One region of the Catenulispora sp. MAP12-49 genome, then DNA from elsewhere that is predicted to be linked to it. Evidence: riboswitches for the same ligand, from Rfam matches in the RefSeq annotation. Region 1 holds a riboswitch; the other holds the start of a gene.
What was found. Region 1 has a riboswitch for glycine ahead of gcvP (aminomethyl-transferring glycine dehydrogenase). Riboswitches for the same ligand answer to the same signal wherever they lie in the genome.
Positions count from the first base shown of each region.

Region 2: it holds a riboswitch for glycine, as region 1 does, so the genes downstream of both, gcvT (glycine cleavage system aminomethyltransferase GcvT) here and gcvP (aminomethyl-transferring glycine dehydrogenase) in region 1, are expected to answer to the same signal.

Region 1 is NZ_JBGCCP010000004.1:360,947-368,395, forward strand. It holds gene ABIA35_RS11760 (SCO2523 family variant P-loop protein) at 1-492, opposite strand, end outside; gene ABIA35_RS11765 (SCO2524 family protein) at 494-2,329, opposite strand; gene ABIA35_RS11770 (GNAT family N-acetyltransferase) at 2,469-3,269, opposite strand; glycine riboswitch at 3,361-3,446, shown strand; glycine riboswitch at 3,447-3,561, shown strand; gene gcvP (aminomethyl-transferring glycine dehydrogenase) at 3,657-6,662, shown strand; gene ABIA35_RS11780 (MFS transporter) at 6,775-7,449, opposite strand, start outside.
Region 2 is NZ_JBGCCP010000012.1:57,617-65,065, forward strand. It holds gene ABIA35_RS22295 (helicase-associated domain-containing protein) at 1-1,717, shown strand, start outside; gene glyA (serine hydroxymethyltransferase) at 1,768-3,039, opposite strand; gene gcvH (glycine cleavage system protein GcvH) at 3,042-3,416, opposite strand; gene gcvT (glycine cleavage system aminomethyltransferase GcvT) at 3,445-4,581, opposite strand; glycine riboswitch at 4,733-4,834, opposite strand; gene ABIA35_RS22315 (SigE family RNA polymerase sigma factor) at 5,056-5,568, shown strand; gene ABIA35_RS22320 (hypothetical protein) at 5,609-6,487, shown strand; gene ABIA35_RS22325 (cation-translocating P-type ATPase) at 6,645-7,449, shown strand, end outside.

The DNA.
Region 1 (7,449 bases):
ACGGCTGGTCAGCGCGGCCAGCTCGGGCCGGGCGGTGGCCTCCAGGACCAGGTCCACGGCATAGGAGCGGCCCGCGGACAGGTCGACGATGCACAGGTCGAATTCGCGGTCCAGCTTCAGGAACAGCTGCGCGCAGCGCGCCGGCATGTCCGCGCTGATCGAGAACTCCCCGCCGTCCTTGTCGCCCGGCAGCAGGACCAAGCGGCTGGCGCCGGAGATGCGCGGCAGGTCGCGCAGCGTGTCGCTGTCGGAGTGCAGCGCGGTGTCCAGCTGCTGGGCCTCGGTGTGCTTGGTGAAGTAGGAGTGCAGGCCGCAGGAGTCCACGCCGCGCTCGGCCTCGGGGACGTCGAAGATCGCGCCCGCGGTCGGTGAACCGAAGTCGAAGTCGAGGTAGGCGACGGCCTCCCCTTGCAGCGCCCGCCGGTAGGCCATGTTGCAGCCGGTCACCGAGCGCCCCGTGCCTCCCTTGTCGGAGGTGGCGAATATCAGCACGTCATGCGCTCCTGCTCGCCGCCTGGCGCGCGAAGGCCAGTTCGTCCAACTCTCTGAGCACCTTGTCGGCCAGCGCCGCGGCGGTCGCGGGCCGCTCGCGGGACAGGGACTCGGCGCGGTTCAGCGACTGTTCGGCCTCCCGGAGCAGCTTCTGCTCCTGCGAGCCGCCGGCCGTGGGCGTGGTCAGCCGCTCCTGGTCCAGGATGTGCCGGGCCTCGGCGATCTTGGTGTTCGCCTGGTCGATCTGGCCGGGGTCGGCCACGGGAGGGGCGCTGATCAGGGTCGCGGCGGCGACGAAGACCTCGATGGCACGTTCGGTCATGTCCCAGGACGGGGTGGCGGGGGACGGCGGGAGGCTGGGGAAGACGTTCGCCGGGTGGTCCCACAACCCGTCGGGCTGCAGACGGCGGTTGAGGAGGTGCTCCACCGAGGCGTCGGCGATGTCGATGAGCCGGGCGCGGTTGCGCCGGCCGGTGGTGACGCTCGCGATGCGCAGCGCGGTCTTGGCCAGCGTGGCGGCGTAGCCGTTGGAGGACCAGGCCAGCATCGGGCCTTCGAGCTCCGAGCCGTGCAGCGTCATCCGGACGCCGGGATCGTGCAGCAGCACGCTGCGGTCGTCCTCGGAGGCGCGCCGGTTGACCAGACCGCGCTGGGCCAGCTCCTCCACCACGGCCACGACGCGGCCGATGACGCTGCCCGAGGGCCCGCCCTGCTGGGCCATGCCGACGATGGAGAGCACGAGCTCGGAGAAGTAGGGCGAGCTCTGGCCGTCGGTGGACTGCCAGGGGACGTCCTCCAGCGGCCAGCGGCCGGCGCCGAACGTCGCGATGGTGGACCAGTACTGCAACGCCAGGCCCCAGCGCAGGTTCAGCGCCTCGCGCAGGGACTGCTGCTCGGAGGTCAGCAGACCCTGCCGGGAGGTCCGGGTGGAGAAGAGGTCGGCCAGACCGTCCAGGGCGGTGGCCGTGAAATGCAGCATCGGACGCGGCTCGGCGATCCCGTGCGGCTGCTTGACGCCCTCGGCGGCCGGGAGCTCGATGTCGGTGGCGTCCTGCGCCACGCCCCAGGCCCATCCGCATTCGAAGAAGCGCTCCGGGTAGTCGCGCAGCACCCGCTCGTTCTCCGGCGGCAGGCCGAAGGTCAGCTCCGGCAGCTTGTCGCGCACCGGCTGCAGCCGGCCGCGCAGGTCCTGGGTGAGCGTGCGGCCCACGACCCGGCCCTGGCTGACCGTGCGCAGCAGCACGGACTCCGCCGGGGTGTCCGGGGTCAGCACGTTCACCACGAACGAGCGCAGCAGGCCGACCAATGCCGCGGTCAGGCGCTGGTCGATGGCCAGGACGGTGGTGTCGATCCGGCTCTGCGACGCGCGGCGCTCGACGGTGCGCTGGAACTCGCGCAGGAAGCCCTTCGCCGCCAGGCACAGGGTGACCGAGATCGAGTACGACTCGGTGATGTCGTAATCGGCCTGCTCGGGCTTCACCTCGTTGTCGGCATCGTCGCACAGCAGGTGGGAACCGCCGGTGAAGGTAGGTGCGCCGTCCTCGTCGACGTAGCGCGTGAGGTACTGCTCCAGCGCCTCGAGCATCCGCATGGGGATGTCCAGGCCGCTGCCCATCGGCCGCAGCACCGCCAGCACGTCGTCCTCGATCGCGTCCGGCCGGTCCAGGCGGAAGCCGGGGACCTCCGTCGCGGGGTAGAGGAGGACCAGGATCTGCTCGGCGTCGCTGATGCTGTTCGAGCCGTGGCGGCCGCCCCAGGTCAACTCTCCGCCGCCGAACGTGGCGCGTGCGAAGCTCCGCCACGTGTCCAGGATGTGTTGTCGCGGATCCGTCCTCAACGCACCGCCCCCTGATCCGCCCCTGAGCGTGTCTGTCAGCCACTGCCTACCCTGTCACAGGGCTCTGATGCCTGGGAAGGGAGCGTCGGATGGGGCGTTGGGCGGCGCCTGGATCCCGACCTCGGCTGAGCCGCGCGACTCAGAACCGATACTCGTACGGCGTCGTCACACTCAAAGCCCGGAAGCCAAGACGTTCCAGAATCGGCCGACTCATATCCGAGGCGTCCACCTGCAAGTACTCACACCCCAGCTCGATCGCCACCCGCATCCGCCGCGCCACCAGCGCGCGGTAGATCCCGCGCCCGCGCCACTCCGGCGCGGTGCCGCCGCCCCACAGGCTCGCGAAGCCGGTGCCCGGGTGTACCAGCATCCGGGCCGCGCTCACCGGTTGGTCGCCGGCCATCGCGAGCCAGGTCCAGACGGTCTCGGGGTTGTCCGCCAGGCGGGCCAGAGCCCGGGCGCGGGAGCGCTCGCCTCCGCTGCCGAAGGCCGCCTCGTGCGCCTGGCCGACGAGGTCCGCGTCGGCTTCGGTGGTGACCGGCCGGAGGGTGACGCCTTCCGGCAGGGATTCGGTCAGGCCGGCGCCGGAAAGCTGTGTGATCTCCGCCACGAACAGGGTCTCCGGGGCGTCCGCTTCGAAGCCGGCGGCGAGCAGGCGCTCGCCGAGATCCGCCGGTTCGTCGTGCTTGTAGTGCTTCCACTCGAAGTCGGCGCCGAGGGTGCGGAAGTAGGCGATCTGCGCCTGGACCGCGGCGTCGGCCGTGGTGGCGTCCAACTCTGAGTAGAAGACGCCGTGCCAGTCCGTGGGCAGTGTGCCGACCTGGCGCAGGACGCCGTCGGCGCGTTCGACGCGGGCGCCGGGCTCGTCGGCTACGGCCTCGGCGCGCATGCGCAGGTCGAAGGTTGCGAGCAGGTTCTTGTCGGTGGTGGGGGAGGTCATCGGGTCAGCCCACCATCGGCATCGGGTTACGGCAAACGGTTAATGGGATTAGAACAGGCGGTGGTGGCGCTGATACCGTCGTAAGTGCCGTCTACCTCGAACGGGAGAGACCCCTCGTGGGCGCCGAAGGAGCAACCCTCCCCGGAAACTCTCAGGCAAAAGGACCGTTCGGGCAGGCAACTCTGGAAAGTAGGGCTGAGCTGCGGCGAAGCTCTCACCGAAGGTGTAAGCCGCGGGTCCGGTGGACCCCGCCCGCGGTGAAACTCTCAGGTTCCATGACAGAGGGGGAGGACGGATCCGCGGGAGGCGCGAATCCACCACCCGACGTCTAGAGCGTCCGCCTGAGAGGCCACAACAGTGACCGCAGTGCTCACGGATTTGCACGGCATGGCTGGAGACGACTCCGCCGGCGGTTCCGGTACGGTTCCCGCGCAGCCCGCCACCCCCCACGACCTGCACACCACCGCCACCGTCGCGGCCCGCCCGACGCTGGTCGAGCTGGAGCAGAGCTCCCCGTTCGCCGACCGGCACATCGGGCCCGACGCCGCCGACGCCGCGCGCATGCTCTCGCTGCTGGGCTACGCCTCGCTGGACGCGCTGACCGAGGCCGCCGTGCCCGGCTCCATCCGGCTCACCGAGCGGCTGAACCTGCCGCCGGCGCGCTCGGAGTCCGAGGTGCTCACCGAGCTGCGCGACATCGCCGGGCGCAACCGGGTCTTCCGGCCCATGATCGGCCTGGGCTACCACGGCACCTTCACCCCGCCGGTGATCCTGCGCAACGTCATGGAGAACCCGGCCTGGTACACCGCCTACACCCCCTACCAGCCGGAGATCTCGCAGGGCCGGCTGGAGGCGCTGCTGAACTTCCAGACCGTGGTCGCCGACCTGGCCGGGCTGCCGGTGGCCAACGCCTCCCTGCTGGACGAGGGCACCGCCGCCGCCGAGGCCATGACCCTGGCCCGCCGCGCCTCCAAGTCCAAGTCGGCCCGCTTCCTGGTCGACGCCGACGTCTTCCCGCAGACCCTGGCGGTGCTGCAGACCCGCGCCGAGCCGCTGGGCATCGAGCTGGCGCTGGCCGACCTGGCCGCCACCGGCACTGATGGCGCCGAAGGCGCGGGGCTGCCCGAGGGCGAGTTCTACGGCGTGCTGGTCCAGTACCCCGGCGCCTCCGGCCAGGTGCGCGACCTCAAGGCGATCACCACGGCCGCCCACGAGCGCGGCGCGCTGGTCGCGGTGGCCGCCGACATCCTGTCCCTGACCCTGCTCGCCTCGCCCGGCGAGGCCGGCGCGGACATCGCCGTGGGCTCCACGCAGCGCTTCGGCGTGCCGCTGGGCTTCGGCGGCCCGCACGCCGGCTACATGGCGGTGCGCGAGAACCTGTCCCGCTCGCTGCCCGGCCGCCTGGTCGGGGTGTCCGTGGACGCCGACGGCGACCAGGCGCTGCGGCTGGCGTTGCAGACCCGCGAGCAGCACATCCGCCGCGAGAAGGCGACGTCCAACATCTGCACCGCGCAGGTTCTGCTCGCCGTGATCGCCGGCATGTACGCGGTCTACCACGGTCCCGAGGGCCTGGCCTCGATCGCCCGCCGCACCCACCGCTACACCGCGGTGCTGGCCGCCGGGCTGCGCGAGGCCGGGGGCGGCATCGAGGTCGTGCCGACCGCTTTCTTCGACACGCTGACCGTGCGCGTCCCGGGCCGGGCCGCCGAGGTCTGGCGCGCGGCGCTGTCCGCGGGCGTGAACCTGCGGCTGGTGGACGAGGACACCGTCGGCGTGTCCTGCGACGAGACCACCGGCTGGGCCGACCTGCGCGCGGTCTGGAGCGCCTTCGGCGTCACCGGCAAGGAGACGTCGAGTGTCCACGAGCTCGACGCGGCCACCGACGACGCGCTCGGCGTGCACCTGCGCGCCACCGAGTTCCTGACCCACCCGGTCTTCCACGCGCACCGCTCCGAGACCGCGATGCTGCGCTACCTGCGCAAGCTCGCCGACCGCGACATCGCGCTGGACCGGTCGATGATCCCGCTCGGCTCGTGCACCATGAAGCTGAACGCGACCACCGAGATGGAGCCGATCACCTGGCCGGAGTTCGGCGCGATCCACCCCTTCGCGCCGCTGGACCAGGCCGCGGGCTACCTGTCGCTGATCGGGCAGCTGGAGGGCTGGCTGGCCGAGCTCACCGGCTACGCGCGGGTGTCGGTGCAGCCGAACGCCGGCTCGCAGGGCGAGCTGGCCGGGCTGCTGGCGGTGCGCGCCTACCACCGCGACCTCGGGCAGGAGCAGCGCGACGTCTGCCTGATCCCGTCCTCGGCGCACGGCACCAACGCCGCCTCCGCGGTGATGGCCGGGATGCGGGTCGTGGTCGTGGCCAGCCGTGAGGACGGCTCGGTCGACGTCGCGGACCTGAAGGCGAAGATCGACAAGCACGCCGACGCGCTCAGCGTCCTGATGATCACCTACCCCTCCACGCACGGCGTGTTCGAGGAGGAGGTCACCGAGATCTGCGACCTGGTGCACGCCGCCGGCGGCCAGGTCTACGTGGACGGCGCGAACCTGAACGCGATGGTCGGCCTGGCCAAGCCCGGCAGCTTCGGCGGCGACGTCTCGCACCTGAACCTGCACAAGACCTTCTGCATCCCGCACGGCGGCGGCGGCCCCGGCGTCGGCCCGGTCGCGGTGCGCGCGCACCTGGCGCCCTACCTGCCGAACCACCCGCTGCACCCGGTCGCCGGCCCGCGTCCTGAGGGCGGCGGCGTCGGCCCGGTCTCGGCCGCGCCGTGGGGCTCGGCGGGCATCCTGCCGATCCCGTGGGCGTACATCCGCCTGATGGGCGCCGAGGGCCTGCGCAGCGCCACCCAGCACGCGATCCTGGCGGCGAACTACGTGGCCAAGCGCCTGTCCGGGCACTACCCGGTGCTCTACACCGGCCCCAACGGCCTGGTCGCGCATGAGTGCATCATCGACCTGCGCCCGATCACCAAGGACACCGGCGTCACCGTCGACGACGTGGCCAAGCGCCTGATCGACTACGGTTTCCACGCCCCGACGATGTCCTTCCCGGTGGCCGGCACCCTGATGATCGAGCCCACCGAGAGCGAGGACCTGGCCGAGCTCGACCGCTTCTGCGAGGCCCTGATCGCCATCAAGGGCGAGATCGACCGCGTCGGCGCGGGCGAGCTGGACCGCGAGGACAACCCGCTGCGCCAGGCCCCGCACACCGCCGCGATGCTCGCCGGCGACTGGAAGCACGGCTACGACCGCGCCGAGGGCGTGTTCCCGGCCGGCGTGAACCCGGCGGACAAGTACTTTCCGCCGGTGCGGCGCATCGACGGTGCCTACGGGGACCGGAACCTGGTGTGCTCGTGCCCGGCGCCGGAGGCTTTCGAGGACTGATAGCCGAGTTGGTGCTTCAGGCAGCGCCCCGCAGACCGAGTTCGTGGTCTGCGGGGCGCTTCGTCTTTCGCGAGCGAGATCCAGCCAGATCCAGCCAGATCCAGCCAGATCCCTAGACAGCGACCGCCTCGGGCGCGGTTTCGGTGGCGGGCTGCTCCTGCCGTCGGCCGGTATGTGTACGGCGCCAAGCCTGCGCGACCCCGGCGCCGAGCAGGACCGGTGCGGCGGCGACCGTGAAGCACCAGCCCAAAGGCAGGCGCGTCAAAGCCGGGCCCATCGCCGCGTAGCCGCTGGAGGAGCCGGCGTTGAAGGCGTTGTTGACCCACATGCCGGCGCTGGTGCGGGACTGCTCGTCGGCGAGTTCGTCGGCGACCAGGTAGGCGCAGGTCATCAGGGGTGAGACGAAGACGCCGGAGGCGGTGGTGATGGCGGTCAGGACCCAGATGTTCGGGGCCAGGCCCGCCGTGGCGATGCTCAGGCCCAGGGCGGCGGTCAGCGGCGGCAGCCGGGTGCGGCTGGGCAGGCGCCAGCTCACCGCGCCGTAGGCGAGGCCGCCGAGGATGCTCCCGGCCGACATTCCCGCGTCTGCCAAAGCGATCGCGGAGGGCTGGTGGTGGTGGATCGCGAAGGCCACGATCGCCAAGCTCTGCGCGCCCAGGCCGATGCCCACGCCGGCGGCGGCGGACAGCGGGTCGAGGATGCGGGCCAGGGTGTGTCCCGAGCCCTTTCGGCGTGTCGCCTTGCCGCTGGGTTCAGTGTTCTTGGGTGCCTTGGACGCCTTGTGTGC
Region 2 (7,449 bases), on a different contig from region 1:
CGAAGCCGTCATCGAGTTGCTGATGGATCCCGACGGCGTCGCCGAGGCGGTGCTGCGGCTTTCGCGGCCCGAGGTCCAGGTGCTGATGGCGTTGACCGGTGCGGCGGAGAAGGTGCACGGCGGGCTTGGCGACCGGTTCGGCGGGCCGGGATTCGCCGACCTGGTCCGCGGGGGAGGCGGCCGGATCGGGCCCGTGGAGGTCTTCAGTGCGCTGTCGATGGCCGGCGGCGCGGTCGTGGTGGATCCGCACTCGGCGCGAGCTGCGCTGTGTGAGTCGCTGACGGGGGCCGCCCGGTCGGCCACGGTGGAGGAGTTCGACCGGATTCTCGGTCGCCTCACGGACTCCTGTCTGGTGTGGCCGGAGCCTGGGGGCCGGGCTTTCCGGGTCAACTACGCCGTGCTGGATCTGCCCGAACCAGGTCCGGGGTGGGATGGTTTCGATCTGGTTCAGCCGCCGCCGGGGGTAGGGCGTCGGGTGGCGGCTGCGGACGTCGATGGCGAGGCGCAGGCCGCGGTCACGGCGGCCCTGGAGTGTGCCGAGCGGCTGCTCAGGTGTGTCGCGACCGATGCGGTGCCGCTGCTCAAGGCCGGCGGGGTCGGCAGCCGCGAGGTCAAGCGGCTCGTGCGGGCCGGCGGGCTGGCCGAGGAGGCGATCAGGTTCTGGCTGTACGTCGTGGAAAACGCCGGGCTGGTGGTGTGCCAGAACGGCAGGCTGTTGGCGACGCCGGAATACGATCGATGGATCACGGACGAGCCGAGCCGCCGCTACGCCGTGCTACTCGGGGCGTGGCTGGCGCTGCCGACATCGGTGCTCGGTCCCTTCGCCTTGACTGATGCCGCGGGGAAGCCGCCTGCGGTGTTGTCCGACTCTGCGTTCGACGGTGTGGGGCACTACGTTCGGACCGTTGTCCTGGAACTGATGGCCGCCTGTGGCGCCGAGGCCGTCGCGGATGCCGCATCCGTGGCCGACGCCTTGATGTGGCGGATGCCTTTGCTCATGGCGGGACGGGAAGTGGCCGTCGCTGCCGTGGCCACCGTGCTCGCCGAGGGCAGCCTCCTCGGCGCTGTGGCGTTCGGCGCGCTCGCCCCGGTCGTTCGCACACTGGTCACCAAGTCCCAGGATGACGTCTCGGCAGTGGCAGCCGACTTCGCCGCCGCGTTGTCCGCGACGGTGCCGGCACCGGTTGACCAAGTCCGGCTGCAAGGCGACATGACCGTGGTGGCCGCCGGGTTGCCGTCGGCCAGGCTGGCGGCGTTCTTCGACGGTGCCGCCGACCGCGAAGCCGCCAGCGCCGCGACGGTCTGGCGGATCACCGACGGCTCGGTCCGCAGGTGGCTGGACTCAGGCCGCTCGGCCGAGGAGCTCCGCTCGGGCCTGGCCGAATTCTGTGCGGACAAGCCGTCTCAGGCCCTGGACTACCTCATCGAGGACGCCGACCGCCGCCACGGCCTGGTCGACGTGATCGCCGCCCGAGCCGTGATCGTCGCCCTGGACGAGCAACTCGGCGCCGAACTGGCGACGGTGCCCTCTCTGGTCCGTCTCGGCGTGCGCCGCATCGCCGAAACCGTCTTGGTCCTGGACGCGCCCCAACAAGAGGTGCTCAGCGTGCTGCGGTTCGCCGGATACCTGCCGACCGCGCACGAAGCGGACGGCACGTTGACCGTGGCGATGGTTGCCGCGCCCAGGGCTTCGTCCGAGGCTTTGCCGCGGTTCTGACCTGGGCGGCGGCGATCATCTGGCTGGCTGGTCGTCAAAAGCCTGTCATCTCACAGCCCCGCGTACAGCGGATGCTTCCGCGCGAGCGTGGCCACCCGAGTCCGCAGCCCGGCTGCCCGCTCTTCGTCGTATCCCGGGGTGAGGGCCTGGGCGATGATGTCCGCGACCTCGGTGAAGTCCAGTTCTCCGAAGCCTCGCGTCGCCAGCGCGGGGGTGCCGATTCGCAGGCCGGAGGTGACCATCGGGGGGCGGGGGTCGAAGGGTACTGCGTTGCGGTTCACGGTGATGCCGATGTCGTGCAGGCGATCTTCTGCTTGCCTGCCGTCGAGGTCGGATGCTCGGAGGTCGACCAGTGCCAGGTGGACGTCGGTGCCGCCAGTCAGGACGGAGACGCCTGCGGTGGTGAGGTCGGGGGCGGTGAGGCGTTCGGCGAGGCGTTGGGCGCCGGTGATGGTGCGCTGCTGGCGTTCGCGGAATGAGGGTTCGGAGGCCAGTTTGAAGGCGACTGCCTTGGCCGCTATCACGTGCTCCAGGGGGCCGCCCTGGTGGCCGGGGAAGACTGCGCTGTTGATCTTTTTGGCCAGGTCCGGGTTGTTGGTCAGGATGGTGCCGCCGCGGGGGCCGCCGAGGGTCTTGTGCGTGGTGGTGGTGACCACGTCGGCGTGGGGCAGGGGGTTGGGGTGCAGGCCGGCGGCCACCAGGCCGGCGAAGTGGGCCATGTCGACCATCAGGTGGGCGCCGGTTTCGTCGGCGATGCGGCGGAAGGCGGCGAAGTCCAGGTGGCGGGGGTAGGCGGACCAGCCTGCGATGATCAGCTTGGGCCGGTGTTCCTTGGCGAGGTGCTCCACCTCGGCCATGTCGATGCGGTGGTCGGTGGCCGAGACGTGGTAGGCGGCGACGTTGTAGAGCTTGCCGGAGAAGTTCAGCCGCATGCCGTGGGTCAGGTGGCCGCCGTGGGCCAGGTCCAGGCCCAGGATGGTGTCGCCCGGTTCGAGGAGGGCCGACATCGCGGCGGCGTTGGCCTGGGCTCCGGAGTGGGGCTGGACGTTGGCGAAGGCTGCGCCGAACAGGTCCTTGGCTCGTTGCACCGCGAGGCTTTCGGTCACGTCCACGTGCTCGCAGCCGCCGTAGTAGCGGCGGCCGGGGTAGCCCTCGGCGTACTTGTTGGTCAGGACAGAGCCCTGAGCCTCCATGACCGCGATCGGGGCGAAGTTCTCGCTCGCGATCATCTCCAGCGTGTTCTGCTGGCGCTTCAGCTCGGCCCGCAGGGCGGCGTGGACGGCCGGGTCGGCGTCGGCGAGCCTGGTGTCGAGAGTGGTCATGGTCAGACTCCCTCGATGAGCGCGGCGTAGGCGGTGGCGTCCAGCAGGTCGACGGCCTTGGTGATCCGCATCCGGTAGAGCCAGCCCTCCCCGAACGGGTCGCGGTTGACCACGGCCGGATCGGCGATCGCGGCCTCGTTGACCTCGAGGACCTCGCCGTCCGCGGGGGCGAACAGGTCGCTCACGGACTTGGTCGACTCGATCTCGCCGCACGGCTCGCCGGCGGCGATCGTCGAGCCGACGGCCGGCAGGCTGAGGAACACGACGTCGCCGAGCGCCTCGGCGGCGTGGGCGGTGATACCGACGGTCGAGACGTCGCCGTCGGCCGCGATCCACTCGTGGTCGCTGGTGTAGGACAGGTCTGAGGGCAGGCTCATGCTCTGGATCTCTCTGAGTGTGTCTGATTCAGCGGTGGTAGAAGGGCAGCGGGACGACGGTCGCGTCCACTCGGCTGCCTCGGATGTCGACGAGCACCTTCGTCCCGGGCTCCTGGCGATCGGCCGCCAGGTAGGCCATCGCGATCGGGTAGCCGAGGGCCGGCGACAGGGCACCGGAGGTGACCTCGCCGACGGTCTCGCCGGTGTCCGGATCGAGGACGGCGTAGCCGTGACGCGGGGCCCGCTGGCCGGTGGTCGTCAGACCGACCAGGACCCGGGCCGGACCCGCGGCGCGATGCGCGAGAAGCGCCTGTTCGCCGACGAACCCGCCAGGCTTGCCGAACACCACGACCCGGCCCTGGCCCGCGTCGAACGGGGTCGTCCGGATCGTGATCTCCTGGCCGTACAACGGCATTCCGGCTTCGAGGCGGAGGGTGTCGCGGCAGGCCAGTCCGCACGGCAGCAGTCCGTGCGAAGCACCGATGGAGCTGATGGCCTGCCAAATACTCGGCGCCGCCTCCGCCCGGCAGTAGATCTCGAAGCCGTCCTCGCCGGTATAGCCGGTCCGAGCCAGCAGCACATCCTGATCCGCCAAGCGCATCGGAGTGATCCCGTAGTACTTCAGGAGCGCCAGATCCGCCTCGGTCGCTCCGCCGACGATCGCGGCGGAGCGCGGGCCCTGCACGGCGATCAGCGCCCAATCGCTGGACGCGTCCCGGATCGTGGCGGCGTAGCCGTCGATCCGGTCGCGCAGGGTGGAGCACACGATCTGCGCGTTGCCGGCGTTGGCCACGATGAGGTACTCGGTCTCGGCAAGCCGGTAGACGACCAGATCGTCGAGCACGCCGCCGGTCTCGTGGACCAGCATGGAGTAGCGAGCCCGGCCGACGGCTGTCTTCGAGGGCTCATTCACCAGGGCGTGGTCGAGCGCACGGGCCGCCTCCGGGCCGGACACCTCGATCTCGCCCATGTGGCTGAGGTCGAAAATGCCCGCGGCGGTCCGCACGGCGCGGTGCTCCGCCAGCTCGGACGTGTACCGCACGGGCATGGACCAGCCGGCGAAATCAGTGAAGCGCGCGCCGAGTTCGGCGTGGACGGCGTGCAACGGCGTCTTCTTCGCGGCGGCGGTGAGCGCGCCCGAAGAAGGGGGCCCGGATGAGGTCATGACGGGAGGCTCCCTGGGGAGGCACCGTGATTTCCGGTGCCGTGGACGGGTGACCTCCCCGCTCTGTCATCGATGCCTGAGAGCTTCGCCACCGAGTCGGGTGGCTTGCACCGTGGGCGCGGGACGCGAGGTCCCGACTTTCCAGAGTCGCCTGGCTGAAGCGGTAGGTGGGCCTGAGAGATTCTGGGGAGTGTTGCTCCTTCGGCGCCTCGCAGACACAGAAATCCTGCGAGGACTCTCCCGCTTCAGTTCGAACGGCATGTGTTCAGTTGTCGTCTCGGCCGACGAGCTCGATTCGAGATGAGCTCGATCGGTCGATGCTGCGGATCGTAAAAGCACGGCGGCGCGGCCGTCAAGGTATGTCCGAAAGGTCCCCGGTGAGACCTCCGGGTCGCCGGCACCCGTCTTAGTAGGCGAGGGGGACACCGGTCCGCGGCAGGCGTCCCCGAGGGTTCGACCATGGGGGAGACGAGCTTGAGCATCGAAGCAGAGTTCACCGCTTACGCGGCTGCTCGGGCCCAGCGCCTTCGCGACACGGCGTTTCTGCTGTGTGGGGACTGGCACACCGCGCAGGACCTGACGCAGACGACGCTCGCGAAGCTCTACACGGCCTGGAAACGGGTCGAGCGGAGCGAGAGCGTCGACGCCTACGCACGCCAGGTCATGCTGCGCACGTTCCTGGACTCGCGCCGGCTGAAGCGCTCCTCGGAGCGGCCGACGACCCAGGTTCCCGACATCGCCGCACCGGCGGACAGCGATCCCGCGTTGCGGCTGACCCTGCTGTCGGCCCTGGCGCAGCTGCCGCTGAACCGGCGGGCCGTGTTGGTCCTGCGCTTCTGGGAGGACCAGACGGTCGAGGCGACCGGGGCGGCGATGGGCCTGTCCGCCAGCGCGGTCAAGTCGCTGACCCAGCGGGCGCTGGCCGATCTGCGGTCCGCGCTCCGCGACGACGACGCGATGGCAGAGCTCGACTTCCTCCTGGTCTGAACCACACGGAACTGAAGCCTCCTCACGGAACGAGAGAATCTTGACTCCGGAAGACTCGATGCGCGACCGCATCTCCGCGGAACTGGAAGCCGGCCGCCCGCCCCTGGGCGACCTCGTCGGCTTGGCCGTCGCCGAGGGGCGGCGCAAGAAGCGGCGCACCCGCCTGGGCGCCGGCGCCCTGAGCGCGGTCGGCGTACTGGCCGTCGCGGGCGCCGTGGCGCAGCTCGGATCGGCCTCCCCGGCGACGACGCAGAACGCCGCCGCCCACCCGGCCGCCACGACGCCGACGCGCTCCCCGTCGCCGGCGGCGCCGCGCTCGTCGGCCCCGACCACTCCCCCGACGACATCCCCGACCACGCCCACCGCGCCGGCCACCACTCCCCTGCCGGTCGCCGCGATCGTGAAGAACGTCAACCCCGGCACCTTCTCCCTGGAGAAGGGCATCTACCTCAACTACACCACCAGCGCCATGTCCTACTGGGAGTACGAGGGCGGGCTGACGGTGCAGTACAACGGCAGCAACACCTGGGGCTCCGACTTCGTCACCATGGGCGCGACCGACCGCCTGTTCACCGGCTTCTACGTCGGCGACAAGGACGTCGCGGCGGCGTCCATGACCATCGACGGCAAGCAGATCGCGGCCACCGTGGTGAAGGTGAACGGCGCGCAGGGCTGGTGCGGCATCTACTACCTGCGGCCGAAGGGGGCGACGTCGTACGAGCGGTTCCAGATCGACGTCTACGACGCCAGCGGCAAGATCATCGCCACGTCCTACACCGGGCTGAGCGACGGCCCGCCGCCCACCCACTCTTCCGGTGAGCCCGAGAACCGGACCCTGCCGGTCACGAACATCCCGACCGACACCCCGTTCCCGGGTGTGACGGTCATGGCCCCGCCTCCGGGATCGCCCACCAAGTAGGCGCATCCCGAGCTCAAACCCAAGCCCAAGGGCAAGTGCCCGGTACCGGTCGCCCCGGTGCCGGGCACTTGCTGTCGCCCGTTGCCATCACCCGAACAACCCATCCCGCGCTGACCCCGCAGTTGCACCACGCATCACGCGCCCCAACGCTTGATCCATGACCGTTCCGGCAGCGGCTGACAGTGCCGCCCAGCCGTGGTACACCCGCGGTCCCCAGGAAGTGGCCGAGGCGTTCGGCGTGGATCCGGAGGCCGGGCTCTCGCCGGAACGCGCCGCGAACGTCCTGGCCCGCACCGGCCCCAACGAGCTGCCGCAGGAGGAGCCGCCGGCCGGCTGGCGCCGGTTCCTGGACCAGTACCGCAGCTACATGCAGATCATCCTGGTCGGGGCCGCGATCGTCTCCTTCGCGATCCAGGAGTGGTCGACCGCGATCCTGCTGGTCGTGCTGACGCTCGTCAACGCGGTCATCGGGTTGCGGCAGGAGGGCAAGACCGAGAGCGCCATGAACGCGCTCAAGTCGATGATGAAGGTGACCGCGCGGGTGCGGCGGGGCGGTGCCGAGACCGAGATCCCCGCCGAACAGGTGGTGCCCGGGGACATCGTGCTGCTGACGGCCGGCGACGAGGTGCCGGCGGACGGGCGGATCCTGGCGGCCAGCGCGCTGCAGATCGACGAGTCCGCGCTGACCGGCGAGAGTGTGCCGGCTTTGAAGCAGCCGGAGGCTCTGGCGCCCGGGGCGGCGCTCGCTCCCGGCGACCAGGTCAACATGGCCTTCATGAACACGCCGGTGACGCACGGCAGCGGGGTCGTGGTGGTCACCGGCACCGGGGCGGACAGCGAGCTCGGCAAGATCTCGGGCCTGCTGAAGGCGACCGCGAAGGAGCAGTCGCCGCTCACCAGGCAGCTGGACAACCTCACGCTGTGGATCGCCGGGGCGGCCGGGCTGACCATGATCGTGATGT